DNA from 2 places in the Paenibacillus sp. FSL W8-0439 genome. Region 1 is predicted to be linked to the other one. Evidence: predicted binding sites of a transcription regulator. Region 1 holds the regulator's gene; the other holds the start of a gene.
What was found. The regulator NrdR, encoded in region 1, represses ribonucleotide reductase genes. The targets are predictions, from matches to a motif close to AACACNATATATNGTGTT.
Positions count from the first base shown of each region.

Region 2: a site for NrdR is predicted at 3,418-3,435, ahead of nrdI (class Ib ribonucleoside-diphosphate reductase assembly flavoprotein NrdI). Genes of this name have one in related genera too.

Region 1 is NZ_JBBPAK010000001.1:1,834,211-1,841,862, reverse strand. Features, by position in the region: gene MKX36_RS08030 (GNAT family N-acetyltransferase) at 1-358, shown strand, start outside; gene MKX36_RS08025 (alpha/beta hydrolase family protein) at 342-1,346, shown strand; tRNA gene MKX36_RS08020 (tRNA-Lys) at 1,432-1,504, opposite strand; tRNA gene MKX36_RS08015 (tRNA-Ala) at 1,516-1,591, opposite strand; gene nrdR (transcriptional regulator NrdR) at 1,722-2,189, opposite strand; gene MKX36_RS08005 (alpha/beta-type small acid-soluble spore protein) at 2,295-2,519, shown strand; gene MKX36_RS08000 (lytic transglycosylase domain-containing protein) at 2,639-3,202, opposite strand; gene coaE (dephospho-CoA kinase) at 3,199-3,795, opposite strand; gene MKX36_RS07990 (MntP/YtaF family protein) at 3,806-4,609, opposite strand; gene mutM (DNA-formamidopyrimidine glycosylase) at 4,721-5,551, opposite strand; gene polA (DNA polymerase I) at 5,623-7,652, opposite strand, start outside.
Region 2 is NZ_JBBPAK010000001.1:1,998,315-2,005,966, forward strand. Features, by position in the region: gene nrdF (class 1b ribonucleoside-diphosphate reductase subunit beta) at 1-603, opposite strand, end outside; gene nrdE (class 1b ribonucleoside-diphosphate reductase subunit alpha) at 821-2,905, opposite strand; gene nrdI (class Ib ribonucleoside-diphosphate reductase assembly flavoprotein NrdI) at 2,892-3,251, opposite strand; gene MKX36_RS08825 (DUF2500 domain-containing protein) at 3,660-4,022, shown strand; gene MKX36_RS08830 (GNAT family N-acetyltransferase) at 4,083-4,643, shown strand; gene MKX36_RS08835 (MFS transporter) at 4,646-5,869, shown strand; gene MKX36_RS08840 (ABC transporter substrate-binding protein) at 5,933-7,624, opposite strand.

The DNA.
Region 1 (7,652 bases):
CAATGTATTTAAATTTTTGACAGGCATGTATGCGCTGGACTATAAACCTGCCATAGATGAGTGTTATATTGATCATTTGGCGATTCGCTCAAGTCATCGCAATCAAGGGATCGGGCGACGTTTTCTAGCTTTCGCACAGCAGTTTACGGTTGAATCCGGTTTCCATGCGTTGACACTTCATGTAGCACATCAGAACCGGCAGGCTATCCGCTTGTACCACAATCTAGCATTTGAAATTGAGCAGTCTCAATATAATTATTGGCGACATTTTTGGTTCAAGGAGCCTGTATGGCATCTAATGAGCTGGAAAGAACGAAACTGCATTCGAGGAGAGAACAGCATTGAAAAAAACATATAAGCTAACCCTTGGTATTGCGGCAGGTCTGGCTGTTGCCTTGATATTGATTGTTTTATATCAAAATTCCTACAAGATGACGGAAGAAAAAATACAAATTGCAACTCCCAAAGGAGTATTAACAGGTACACTGGCTTTGCCTAAAAACTACTCGGGAAAGGTTGGATTGGTTGTTTTTGTCCATGGAGATGGTCCAATCAATGACACGTATGATGATGGATACAAACCACTGTGGGAAAGGTTTGCTTCTAAGGGGTATGCTTCCTTATCCCTGAATAAGCCCGGTATTAACCGCGCTCCAGGCGATTGGCTGGAGCAAAGTATGGAGGACCGGGCACAGGAGATTCGATATGCAGTTGACTGGGCCAAAACCTTACCGATGATTGATAAGCACAAAATCGGCCTTTGGGGAGCCAGTCAAGCAGGCTGGATCATTCCGAAAATCGTTAAAGAGGAGCATGATATTGCATTCAGCATCCTTGTATCGCCAGCTGTGAATTGGATTACACAAGGGCGATTTAACACAAAAAAAGAGTTGGAACAAGAAGGAGCTAGCCCGCAGCAAATTAAAAAGAGACTGGACTACGACCATAAGGTTCTACAATTACTGAAAAATCATGCTTCCTATGAAGAATACCTAAGCATAGCCAGTCCTAGCGATATCATTTCCAAAGAAAGATGGAGCTTTATAGGCAAAAATTTTCGTTCTGATTCTACGGAAGAATTAAGCTACTTTAAATCTCCTGTACTCTTGGTTCTGGCTGGGAAAGATATGAACGTAGATGTAAAAGACACCGAGCGAGTATATCGCCAAAAGATATCTCCAGACCTGCTGTCTGTCATTCATTTGCCAAAAGTTGACCATTCCATGATGAATGAGTACATCACGCATTCCAAGTCCCTAACCTTCTTAACCGCCGTATTTGCCCCCAGACAATTGGTGAGTGATGATTATCTACAAATTCTCGCCGATTTTGTTAGTCAGCATTAAGCTTGGAACTGTTGTATACTCTATTAGACCGGGAATAGATATATAAACAGCAAAAAAACGGCATTTCTGCCGTTTTTTTAAAGGATGGACTCTCAGGGACTCGAACCCTGGACCAATTGATTAAGAGTCAACTGCTCTACCAACTGAGCTAAGAGTCCATATAAAATTATGGTGGAGCCTAGGGGGATCGAACCCCTGACCTCATCGCTGCCAGCGATGCGCTCTCCCAGCTGAGCTAAGGCCCCGTCTCATGTAAGTTAATTAACGTTTCAAGCGACTTCTATATCATATAAAATATTCGACCCTGTGTCAATACTTTTATAAAAAAAATATTAACATCTTCCCGCCACGGCCCTAAAAAGATACAGTCAGCGATCAGTCGCTGTCTGTATCTTTGGATAACAGTGTTTTCAGTTCCTTCATAAACATATTGATGTCTTTGAACTGCCGATAGACGGACGCAAAGCGTACGTAGGCCACTTCATCCACAGGATAGAGCTGTTCCATGACCAGCTCACCAATCTGCTGGCTATCCACCTCTGTGGCTGCCGTGTTGCGAATGGCGTTCTCCACCTGAGATACAATCAGATCGAGCTGCTCGACTGATACTGGACGCTTCTCACAGGCTCGAATGAGACCGCGCAGCATTTTATCACGGCTAAACTCTTCACGGCTGCCATCTTTTTTGATGACCATCAGTGGGGTCTCTTCCACCATTTCAAAGGTGGTAAAACGCCTGGCACACTGTTCGCATTCGCGGCGGCGTCGGATGGACTTATTATCATTCGCTGGTCGCGAATCCAACACTTTCGTGCCGTTGTAAGCGCAATACGGGCACTTCATAATCTCATCACTTCCTTTTTCCAATAAATTCCCGAAGCTTTTTAGTAATAATTTTGTCGAAACGGATCATAATATGTTTACCACGTCGCAAGGAGGTGAACAACAATGGCACAAGGAAACAATGGCAACTCCAACAACCTGGTAGTCAGCAGATCCTCCGGTGCTCTGGAGCAAATGAAATATGAAATCGCTCAAGAGCTGGGTATCAGCATTCCTCAAGATGGATACCAAGGTAACATGACTTCCTATGAGAACGGTTCGATCGGGGGCTACATCACAAAACGCCTCGTAACGATCGCCGAACAACAATTGGCAGGACAATACCAATAATCTCGGTAATAATGAAGAAGTAATACGAAAAAGTGTAGGGATAGGCTGCTAAAAACAGCCTGTCCTGCGCTTTTTTTCATTTTAAAGCGAAAAGGCTCATGTTGTCATTAACCTGTCCCTTAAAACTCATTATAAATTTTTGTATATTGCCTGTAGTAATAGATGACTCGCTGTACATAATGCCGTGTCTCACCAAAAGGGATTTGCTTAATGGACTCTTCTTTGCCATCCCACACCCCCTGATCTAGCCATTCCTGAACTTTACCTGGACCAGCATTATAAGCCGCTACGATGACCACAGGATTATCCTGAAACTTCATAGACAGGTTATGCAGATACCAGGTCCCCAGCTCAATATTGGTGCCGGGCTCGTGCTTGACACTATCCAGCGGGACCTTCTGAATCTGGGCACTCTCCATAATCCAATTGGCTGTGTTCGGCATAATCTGCATAAGCCCCAGCGCACCCTTGTGTGACTGCTTGCTGGTTTTAAAATTTGTTTCCACACGGATAATAGACGCCACCAAAAATGGGTCCACTTCATAGGTCTGTGAATACTGCCGAATCTCATCCTTATATTGAATCGGGTAAAACCAGGACATCCAATTCGAGTTGAGGAACAGAATCAGGACAAATCCGACAAACAAAATGAGCAGGACTCTTTTCTTACGTAAAATGTTCATGCAAGTCCCTTTCGCTGCCAAAACTGATCAATTTGCATCTGCGTCTCAGACTGTGTTCCGCTATTATCAATAACAATATCAGCTAAATTTTTTTTCTGCTCGATATCCATTTGTGCGGACAAACGAAGCTCGGCTTGCTCTTCTGTCAGACCGTCTCTGAGCATCAGACGTCGGAGCTGAACATCACGTGGTACATATACAACCATAATTTCCTCGTACAGGCTCTCCAGCCCAGACTCATACATTAACGGGATATCTGCCAAAACAAGCTTGTCCGGCTGCTCCCGTTCATAAGCTTCCATGCGCAGACGCATTTCCTCACGAATAGCAGGATGCGTAATATCGTTAAGTGCCTGTCGCTGTACAGGATCTCTGAATACAATCTCTCCCAGTCTTTTGCGGTGCAGGGTTCCGTCAGTGTTTACTATAGCTTGTCCAAAATGCTGTATGACCGCCGCCAGCACCGGATGCCCCGGAAGCATAACTTCCCGGGCAATGGCATCTGCGTCGATCAGCAGCGCACCCTTGGCGACCAAAAGAGCCGACACGGTGCTTTTTCCGGTAGCGATCCCTCCGGTTAATCCGATATTCATGCTCTTCACCTCATAACAGCTTCAATATACCCATCATAATCAGTAATAATGCCGGCAATACGCCGAGCGCCTTCATAAATCGAAATGCTGACAGGAAGAACCCTGCCTTCATACCAGCAATCAAAAATACACCGCTGAATAACGTAATAGCCAGCGCAGTAGACAGGGGCTGAAAACCAAGCATGGCTGCACCTAAGCCCGCTCCGAACGCATCGACCGATAATGCAATACCTAACCAAACCGCTTCGGTAGCAGATATACTGCCGGAACGGTCCATATCCGCAGCAGACGGGCTTCGAAGAATCCGAATAACAAGCCCCCATTTGCGGAACTCCAGCGAAAATAACGTTCGCTCCTCCTGCTGTAACTCCAGAGAAGTCTCTGTCGATAGATCTCTTCCTGAGCTGGTTAGAGACTCTGTATTGGCATTCTCAGCACTTTTTTTCTCCGCAAGAGCTGATATATGCCCTGAATCTGAATCAACCTGTTCCGCAAGGTGCAGATCCCGAGGGACTTCCGCTGTTTCTTCCGTCAAATCTTCCTTGCGTTGCAGAGCCTGAATCAAAGAGTAACAGCCGATACAGATCAGAATGACAGCACCGAAAACCGTCGTATATACAGGAGACAGGACACGGGATAGTAATGCGCCGAGCTGCATGGATATGCCGATCACCAAACCTGAACATACGGAGATGATAGCAATCGACAACAATGGAATTTTCATTTTGCGCAGACCATATGTAACACCGACTCCGAAACTGTCCAAACTTAGCGCAAATGCCAGTAACAGCAGGGCTCCCCAATGATTAGCCACTCCAATTCCCTCCCATTGCGAAGGCTGGGCCTTACAGCAACCGACTCCCTTCGCAGTATTGGTACTTGGAACAATATATGAGAGGGATGGGCTTGGGGTGACTGTGCCTGTTTAGCGCAAAGGCTGGCAGACCGGGCAATGATGTGTGCCACGTCCAGCTACGACGGATTTTTCGATCAATGTACCACAGTTAATACAAGGCTTCGCGTTGCGTCCATAGATTTGCAACTGATGCTGAAAATCACCCGTTTTGCCCTGTCCGTTAACGAATGATTTGATGGACGAGCCACCAACCTGAATCGACGCGCCCAGCGTGGAGACAATAGCTTCATGCAGTACGCGAAATTGGCTATCCGTTAGGCTTTTGGCTGGCTGTGCCGGATGAATCCCTGCCTTAAATAACGATTCATCTACATAAATATTCCCGATGCCTACCACATATGACTGGTTTAACAGCGCTGCCTTGATCGAAGTCGAACGAGTTCCAACAGCGGCACGCAGCATTTCAGGTGTAAAAGCCTCGTCCATCGGTTCCAAACCGAGTTTATTCAGCGGCTTTTCCAGCAAATCCTGTCCTGCCGGAAATAAGTGCATTGTACCAAATTGGCGTACATCCTGATAACGCAGCTCTGTACCATCTTTAAAATGAAAGATGACATGGGTATGCTTTTCCACAGGATCATCTTGTGAATACAATCCATAGCGTCCTTCCATTCGAAGATGGGAGACAAGCACTAGCCCGTCCAGCAAAATCCGCAGAAACTTACCGCGTCTTTCCACCCCAATAATCCGGTGGTCAGCCAATTCCATCGCAAATGCGTGGATATCATCGGGACGTTGGATAATACGCGGCAAATTTACGGTTACATGATCTATATGTTTATCGACGATTAGCTCGTTTAGTGTTCGTTTAATGGTTTCTACTTCCGGTAATTCCGGCATGATGTCTTCACCTCACCCTATATTATAACGGAAGCAACGTCAAATTGGGACTATCTACTCATTGAAATATCTTACTTGGCCTCATACCAATTGCTGCCATAGCTTACTTCCGCTTTAAGCGGCACAGCCAGCTTTAATGCAGCTTCCATGGTAGCGGGAACAAGCTCTTTCATCGTTTCCATTTCCTCAGGCGGAACCTCGAATACAAGCTCATCATGTACTTGTAACAGCATACGGCTGCGAAGATTGCGCTCACGCAGCGCTGCGTCCATCTGCACCATCGCCAGCTTGATAATATCGGCTGCGGTACCTTGAATCGGCGTATTCATCGCTGTACGCTCGGCGAACGAACGCTGGTTGAAATTGCTGGCGTTAATCTCTGGCAAATATCGTCTGCGTTCCAACAACGTTTTTACGTATCCATCCCTCTTCGCATCCTTCACAATATCATCCATGTAACGGCGAACACCCTGGAACACGTCAAAATACTGGTCGATAAAGCGAGCCGCTTCCTTCCGCGTAATATTCAAATTTTGCGACAAACCATAGTCGCTAATCCCGTAAACAATCCCAAAGTTGACTGCCTTTGCGGAACGTCGCATATCGGAGTCTACAGCTTCTGCAGGGACACCGAACACATCGGATGCGGTCTTGGTATGGATGTCCATATCGTGAACAAAAGCCTCTTTCAAACGCTCATCATCCGAAATATCAGCCAGCACCCGCAGCTCGATTTGTGAATAGTCTGCCGCCAAAATCGACCAGCCCGGCTCCGATGGAACAAATACTTTGCGGATTTTGCGTCCTTCTTCGAGACGGATCGGAATGTTTTGCAAATTCGGAAATTGACTGCTCAAGCGTCCAGTTGCTGCAACCGTCTGCCGGAAATACGTATGCACTTTACCTGTCTTCTCCGAAATTTCTTTAAGCAATCCTTCGACATACGTCGATTGAAGTTTGGCAATGGTGCGATATTGCAATATGTTTTGCACAATATCATGATATGGCGCAAGCTTTTCCAGCACCTCTGCATCGGTCGAGTACCCGGTTTTTGTCTTTTTAATAACGGGCAGACCCAGCTTATCAAACAAAATCTCACCCAACTGCTTAGGCGAATTAAGATTGAACTCTACCCCTGCAATGCTGTAGATCTCACCTACCAACGTTGTAATCTGGGCTTCAAATTCTTTTCCCAAAGCGCGCAGTTCCTCTACATTCACCAAAATACCCTGCTTCTCCATATCCGCCAGAATGCGGGATAACGGCATCTCAAGCTCATGGAACAGCTTGTGCATTTCCGTTTTTTCCAGCTCCGCCTGCTGCACAGGTACCAACGCTTCGATCACCGCTGCCTTACGCGCCACATGATCGGATAGTACATCTACGTCAGGAATTCTATATTTAGCTCCTTTACCAAACACTTCGTCGTCTGGACGAATCGATGACAAGCCATACTTGGCTGCCAGCCCACTCAATGTCTGATTGGCGTCTGTCGGATCTAGCAAGTATCCGGCCAGCTGCACATCAAACTCAGCTCCAGCAAACTCAATTCCATGCCAGTGTAAAGCCAAGTCCGTACGATGCAGATCATGACCGCGTTTTTTGCGTTCAGGGTCGGCAAGCCATTCGCGAATAGGGGTAGCTGCATCACTTTGTAGAACTTCCAGTGTCATAAAAAACTGACGCCCTGTTGCGGCAAATATCAAGCCTACAATCTCAGCATGATGCGGATTATCACCATGCGTCTCAACATGCAGCACATCTACGTTATTCAGCACTTCTACCAATTCGCTGATCCGCTGTTCATCCAGCACAGTCACGTCTGCTACAGCTTCCTCTACGCCGACTCCAGCACTGCCGACCTCGCCCGAAAAGGATAAACGCTCCAGCAGGGACTTGAACTCCAGCTTCGCCAAAGCTGGTCCAGCCGTCTCTGCCTGTAGCCCGCTGAAAACCACATCTTCCAGTTGCTTGTCCAACGTTACATCCCGATAAATGGTCGCCAAATCCTTGCTCATTCGCGCATCGTCAGCATGAGTCTCCACGCGTTCTTTCATTTTACCCTTCAGCTCATCCGTGTGCGCCAGCACCTCTTCAACTG
Region 2 (7,652 bases), 160 kb from region 1:
TACATAGACACCGTGAATACTTTCGTCACGCAGGATCAGGTCGATAATTTCCCCGCTGCATGTCAGCTTGCCTTGACCTGCCAGATAGAGAGGGTAGAAGAAGCCGCTATAAAACAAATAGCTTTCTAACAGTACCGACGCAGCCATCGCGAGATACAGGTCTTTCGGTGTATGGATGTTCATATAATACTGACGAATGGTTTCTGCTTTGGTCTGAAGATGCGGATTTTCTTCCACCCAGCGGAATACACCGTCAATTTCTTCCGTGGAAGCCAGGGTGGTAAAGATGCTACTGTACGATTTGGCATGAATTTGCTCCATCATCGCCATAAAGCTTAATACCGCTTTGCGTTGCAGTCCGTCTACATGCTCCATAATTTGCGGCATCCCCACACCGCCTTGAATGGTGTCTAGCAGAGTCAAGCCGCCCAGCACCTTCATGTAGGCTTCTTTTTCGATATCACTGAGGGTTACCCAGGACATTTTATCGTCAGACAGCGGAATTTCATCATCCGTCCAAAATTGCATAATATTCTGATTCCAGAACATCAGTGTGAAATCATCGTCCGAGCGGTTCCAGTTTACGGCTTGTATACCTGTCATTGTTAGCATTCTCCCTTCAGCTTGCGAGATTCCCTAGAAACACACGTGAGATGTTACCGGAGAGTCATCGTATGCTTGACATACGGAAGCTGTATCCGTGAGGGCTTTGTCCAATCCTGTAAAGGTCTGAACCACGCGCTGGATACAGCTTCTAATGCCAAGCATTCATATCTATTCAAAATCTAATTTTATTTTATAGCTTGTTACCATATATGCATTAGATGGAACAAGTGAGGCACTCTTCCACAGACAGTTTTTTGGTACGTGTGTAGTATAACGATTTAAGTCCTTTATGTGCGGCATACAGATAGCAACGTGCTAACTGACGCGTAGTCACGTCACTGTTCACATGAAGTACAGTCGAAATTCCTTGGTCCACGTGAGGCTGGATTTCGGCAATCAGATCAAGCACTTTGAATTGGTCCATTTGATAAGCGGATTTGTAAAAGAATACATTATCCTTTTGCAAATACGGCATCGGATAGTAAGTCGTCGAATTCGCATAGGTACGAGTCTCGATTTGCTCAACAATTGGCATAACGCTGGACGTTGCATTTTGAATGTACGAAATGCTGGCAGTAGGAGCAATCGCCATACGATAAGCGTGGTACAGACCGTTCTTCTTGACGTCTGCTTTTAGTTTGTCCCAATCCGCTTGAGTTGGAATATAAATGTCCTTGAACAATTCTTGCACACGTGCCGTTGTTGGACGATAATCCGTGTTCAGATATCGGTCAAAATATAGACCTGTCGCATAATCTGATTCCTCAAATCCATAGAAGCTTTGTCCGACTGCTTTTGCGATTTCCATACTCTTTTCAATAGAATGATAGTTCATCGTCATGAAGAAGGTACGGACAAAATCCTTCGCTTCATTGCTTTCATATGCAATTTTATTCTTGGCAAGGTAGCCGTGCAGATTCATGACACCCAGACCAACGGAATGCATTTCACGGTTCGCTTTTGCAACACCTGGGGCATTAGCTACTTGGGTCATATCGCTGACCGAGGTAAGAGCAATCATACCCTCATGAACGGACTCACGGATTTTGCCGTGTTCCATCACATTTACAATGTTCAGGGAAGCCAGGTTACAGCTTACATCCCGGCGAATGATATCCTGTTGTCCATAATCTGTAATCTCGGAAGTCTCCTGCAACTGGAAGATTTCCGTACATAGGTTCGACATCTTGACTTGGCCCACGTTTTTAAGAGCATGCGCCTGATTTGCGTTACTTTTGTTCATAATATATGGATAGCCAGACTCCAACTGAATCATGGCAATTTTCGTCAGCATATCACGTGCGCTCATCGCTATTTTTTTCTTCACTCGATCGTCAGCGAGCAGCGTATCGTACATTTCATCCAGATCCATGTCGTCCAAATGTGTTCCATAAGCCTTGAACACACTATAAGGTGCAAATACATGCAGTGGTTCATTATCTTGTGCCAGCTTGTAAAAGCGGTTTGGCACCAGCAATCCGATCGAAAGTGTCTTGAGACGTACTCTTTCATCAGCATTGATTTTTTTACTATCTAGGAACTCCAGCACGTCCCATCCGAAAATGTTGTAATAGGCTGCACCAGAGCCTTTACGTTGACCCATTTGATCCGCGTAGGAGAAACCATCTTCCATCAGCTTCAGCACAGGCATAATGCCTTTTGCTGCGCCTTCTACACCTTTAATTGCCTCGCCGCGTGACCGCAGCTTCGACAGGTTAACCGCAACACCGCCGCCAATTTTGGACAATTGCATGCAAGTGTTCAATACATAGTTGATTGAGTTCAGAGAGTCATCCATTTCGAGCAAGAAGCAGGACACCAATTCCCCACGGCGGCTTTTGCCAGCGTTCAGGAAGGTTGGTGTAGCTGGCTGAAGACGTTGCTCCATCATCGAGCGGGACAACAGGCGCGCCGTATCGGCGTTGCCGCGTCCCAAATGCAGGGCGACAGCAGCCACCCGGTCAGGGTAGTGTTCCAGATAGACTTTACGGTCGTTACTCTTCATTGCATAATCAGTATAAAACTTGGATGCTGCCATATAGGAAGGGAATTTAAAATTATAGCTATGAGTGATATGGAAAATATCATTAATTTCATCAGCTGTATAGCTGTTATAGAAATTTTCGTAATAATCATTCTCAATCATATACAGCACTTGAGCAGCTGTGTCAGCAAACTTCAAACTCCGTTCTTGAACTTCCTTCATAAATTCTGCTACAGCCTCTTGGTCCTTTTCCAATTGGAAAAAGCCGTCTGTATCGCGTTTCATCAACATGTTGTTCAATTCAATATGCCGCAACTCGGCTCACCTCCTGTTTAAAACGCTCTACATCTCCGAACGTTCCAGATAATTCAAATTTGCTAATCACGGGGACATTATAATGGTCGGCAATCAAATCCGCACTTTTGGCAAATTTCTCACCCCAGTTACGGTTGCCGCTTGCAGCTACACCAACAAGGTTTTGTGCATTTTTTTTCAAAAATGAAGATACCCTCTCAGGTATCTGCCCAAACCCGGTTGTATATGTAATGAGTACGTAAGGTTCTTCTATAGTCATTTGCTCCTCAATCTGAACCGCCGGAAGCTTGAGCTTGTTTATAAATCTTTTTACATTGCCGGTCTTGGAATCATAAGCAATCAGCATGGTGTGCAACCTCCTTAACAATTAACGAAAAAAAGAAAACGGCATTGCCAAGAGACCCATCATAGCTGTAATCCCTTGCTGGCTGCGCCATTTAAGATTTTTGACTCTATATTTACATGTATTTTCATACCTTTATCTTCAAGATATCGGGCATAAATACGTTTTTTACACTATATTTAGAGTACATTTTCTATTTTATATCTATATATAGTTTTGTCAATCGGTCTAGAGAGGCTCAGAGGACCCAGATCGGGTGTAAGTCCAAGCAGGGTGCGGAAAAGAGCGAAAGAACTTTTTTTTCGTAAGTATGTTAAAAAAGTATTGGAGTTTTTTAAGCTGAGGATGTACGATTTGTCAATGGGCAATAGAGTGGAAAATTTACATTTTACTGTAGAAAGGATGAAGCAAATGGGAAGTGGTTTTATGGCATTTCAACCGTTTAGTATTATCTTTTTTGTCGTGTTTGGACTCATTGCTTTTGTAATCATTATGGGAATTGTCAAATCGATAAGTGCAGGTCTTTCCAATCAAGCAGCCGAACAGGTCCAACGTTCTTGCAAGGTTGTGGATAAGCGAACGAGAGTGCGTGGGGGATCAGGCAATTTTTCAGCTTCGACCGATTACTATATCACCTTTGAATTTGACAGGGGGGAGCGTAAGGAGCTGGAGGTGAAGGATACGGACTTCGGAATGATTGTAATCGGGGATCGCGGGGAGGTTCATTATAAAGGTACACGTTTCCTGGAGTTTGTGAGATTAATGGGAGCGTAAAAGGGGGACAGGGTGATAGAGTATTACCAGAACCAATACATAATAGGGAGGAAGCTGACGATGCCACATATCATTGGAGCACGAATTGTATTAAGAGAGTACCGTCAGGAGGATATACCTGATATCCGAAGATGGGTTAATGACCCGGCAATCACACATGGATTAAGCGACGTATTTATCTATCCGCATTCACAGGCTAATAGTGAATCTTTTGTACAGATGATGATTGACGGCAACTCTGAGATCAAGGGCTTTGTCATTGCACATAAAGATACACTGGACTATATTGGACAACTCGATTTATTCAAAATCAACTGGGTAAATCGGCACGCCACCCTTGGTATTGTAATCGGGCGCGACGGTGATCTGGGCAAAGGATATGGGCGGGAAGCGATACGATTGATACAAAAATTTGCATTTCATTCACTGAATCTGCATCGGCTGGAGCTGGAGGTCTATGCGTTCAATGAACGTGCATATCGTTGCTATCTGGCATGTGGCTTTAAGGAGGAAGGCCGACTACGAGAAAAGCTATTCAGGGAAGGACAGTACTATGACATCATTCAGATGGGGATGTTGCGAAGTGAATATGAGGCTGTAGAGCAAGCGAAGGAGCCCTGAAAGTGAGGCCACATAAGCTATTTTACTCCGTCAGCTTTCTTCAATTTTTTATGAGTGAAATCACGGGAACTACGCTCATCTTATTTCTGTTAGCTAAAGGACTTTCTCTGCAAAGTGCGAACTTCTTGCTGGTTGTATTCTTTGTAAGTATTTTTCTATTTGAAATACCAACAGGAGCTATTGCAGACAAATATGGAAGAAAAATTTCTATTGTTTTGGGGCTTTGTTGTTTTCTAGTCTACAGTGTATTGTTCGTTTGGACAGATCGCATGTGGCTGCTTGTGTTCGCACAAGTTTTTGGGGGGCTGGCAATATGCTTGCAATCAGGCTCGTTGGAATCCTGGGTTGTGGAAAACAGTGATAAGCCCATGGAAGTTCTTTTTACAACCTCAAACAGTATACAGTACATTTCGGGATTTATTTGTGGTCTGTTGGGGGCCTTCCTCGCAACATTTAACTATTCACTTCCCTGGGCAGCCAGCATTGTCTCTATTATCTTATGTATTATTCTATGCTACTTTTATATGAAAGAGAAGAATATTACCCATCAAAAAGCATCTGCTACTCGTATTACAACGATTATCGGGGAAAGTGTCCGTATCGGTTTTGAAAATAAGTCGATCTGGATTGTGTTTGTTATTGGTTTATTTATCAGCTTTTCGAATTCGGCGGGGAATACATTTCAACAGCCACGTCTGGTCGGTCTTTCTGAACAAGGAATTTGGATTATGGGATTGATCAAGGCGGGCTATTCACTATGTATGACTTTGGGAAGCTATTTGGTTCGAAAGCTAGGCGCACGTTATAGTGATGTACATATACTCATGTATGCTTGCGGGATGATTGGGATATGGCTCATTTTAGCCGGTGCTTTCAACACGTTTTATCCTGTACTGCTTACCTTTTTAATCTATGAAATTGGGCGAGGGATGTACCCGGTTGCCAAACAAATTTTTCTAAACAAAAGAATCTCTAATGAGTATCGTTCAACACTGCTATCTCTGGATTCTGCCATTTCCCAACTAGGTATGTGCATAGGTTTAATCGTGACAGGAGTCGTAAGCCGTAATTTTACCAATCTTGCTTCAGATCAAACACCTATTCAGATATCTTGGGTGCTGTGTGGCGGGATTGCATTGATTCCAATCTTTTTGTTGCTTTATGTCCACCGGGTGTCCAGGAAAAATAATAGCTGGAAAGAAAAAGTAACAAAACAGAATGTTTAGTGTAAAAAGGGGCTGACAGGTCTTGACTGTCAGCCCTTATATACTTTTAGTAGCAATCAATCTCTACTTCTCCCCATACCATAGCTTCAGACGATTTTGAATCAGGCCAGTGAAGATTTCTTCAGCCTTTGGTACACCCGCCTGATCCAGCTCTTGGAGCATGCGGTCATACACGGCATCGAATTGATCTGGCTTGGCGAGTACGGCCTCAGGAATCCGTTTGCGTACAATGTCCTGCGACTTCTGATAAATAACATTGTAATTTGTATTGGTCGGAACAGGCATGTTGTAGGCAGCACCCCACTCTTTTACCGGAAAATCCTTTTCGTTCGGGAACAGGTCTTTCCATGTCCGAGCTTTATATGCCTGAAGGGATTCTTTTTCCGCTTGGCTATAATTTTCGGTAATCATCTCCGGATAATTGGTTGTGTAATAGTTGCCAGTAGGGTCCTTCACGCTATCGCCGTAATGTGGTCCCCATATCCAATACAAACCGATACCTGATTCTCTGCTAAAAGAAGCGTTATCTTTGTTTTTGCGTTCTTGCACAGCTGCAGGAATGACTCGTTTGCCGTTCTCTACATTGTAATGCTGGCCTTCGATTCCCCAATTACGTAAAATTTGCCCTTCATCGGAGGCCAGGAAGTCCAGAAACTTGATCGCTCGCACCGGATTTTTGCATGAAGTTGTAATGCCAATCCCAGACGCAGTATCGAAACCAATGGGCTGGAGGGAATGATCCTCGTATTGCTCATTTAAAGTGACCGGAAAGTGGGAATAGGTGTATTCATCCTTACCTGCTGCCTTGAGCGCATTTTCGGCATCCTGGTAGTTCCATTCCTGATCAATCAGTCCGATGACACGACCTGCGGCGATTTTGGATTTGTATTGATCACTTTTTTGTACAAAAGTATCCCTATCCAACAGACCTTCATTGTACATATGGTTTAACCAACGAAAATACTCTCGCTCCTCCGGGCGTTTGTAGTGAAGAATGGCTTTGTGTGTTTTAGGATCAATATAATATTCTCCATCGTCTGGTCCACCTGTAGCTGTAACTGCCGGGTTTGTCACAGTAATCTGCATTTTCCAGTCCTCGGCATCGAGTGATAGGGGGATGGTAGGTTGGCCATTGGTAGTAGGGTATTTGGCAACATAATCTTTAAGTGCTTTTTCAAAATCTTGAACGGTGCGAATTTTGGGGTATCCGAGTTTCTTAAGGGCTTGATGCTGGATTTCGAAGCCTGCTTGTGCATCAAACGCGATGTGATCTACGCCCAAATTGGTTGGGATGGTGTAAATGGCGGGATCTTCACTACTGTATTTAATACGATTAAAATAATCTCCATACACTTTCTTAATGTTAGGACCGTATTTATCAATCAGGTCGGTTAAGTCAATGAGTGCTCCGGCATCGACCAGCTTTCCAATGTCTCCTTTGGGGTACACGAGATCAGGGTACTCTCCGCTAGCAGCCATTAGGGCAAACTTTTCCTCACCTCGACCGTTAACAGCATGTTCGGCATTTAGTGTAACACCCGTTTTCTTGATAATTTCCTGCCCGACAGCGTCCTTCATGTTGTTCCAGTTGGAGCTTGAGTCACCGCCAAAGAACGTTAATGTAATGGGACTGGTGTCATCGGGGTCTTCCTTTTCTGCCGTACCGCCTTTGCTATTCGCGCAGCCCGTTGTAACAAGCAGCAGCAAAGCCAGAAGCAGGATGGAGCATTGTTGTACCGACCTGTTCGTGAACATCTGCAAATCCCCCTTAATAAGTATGATT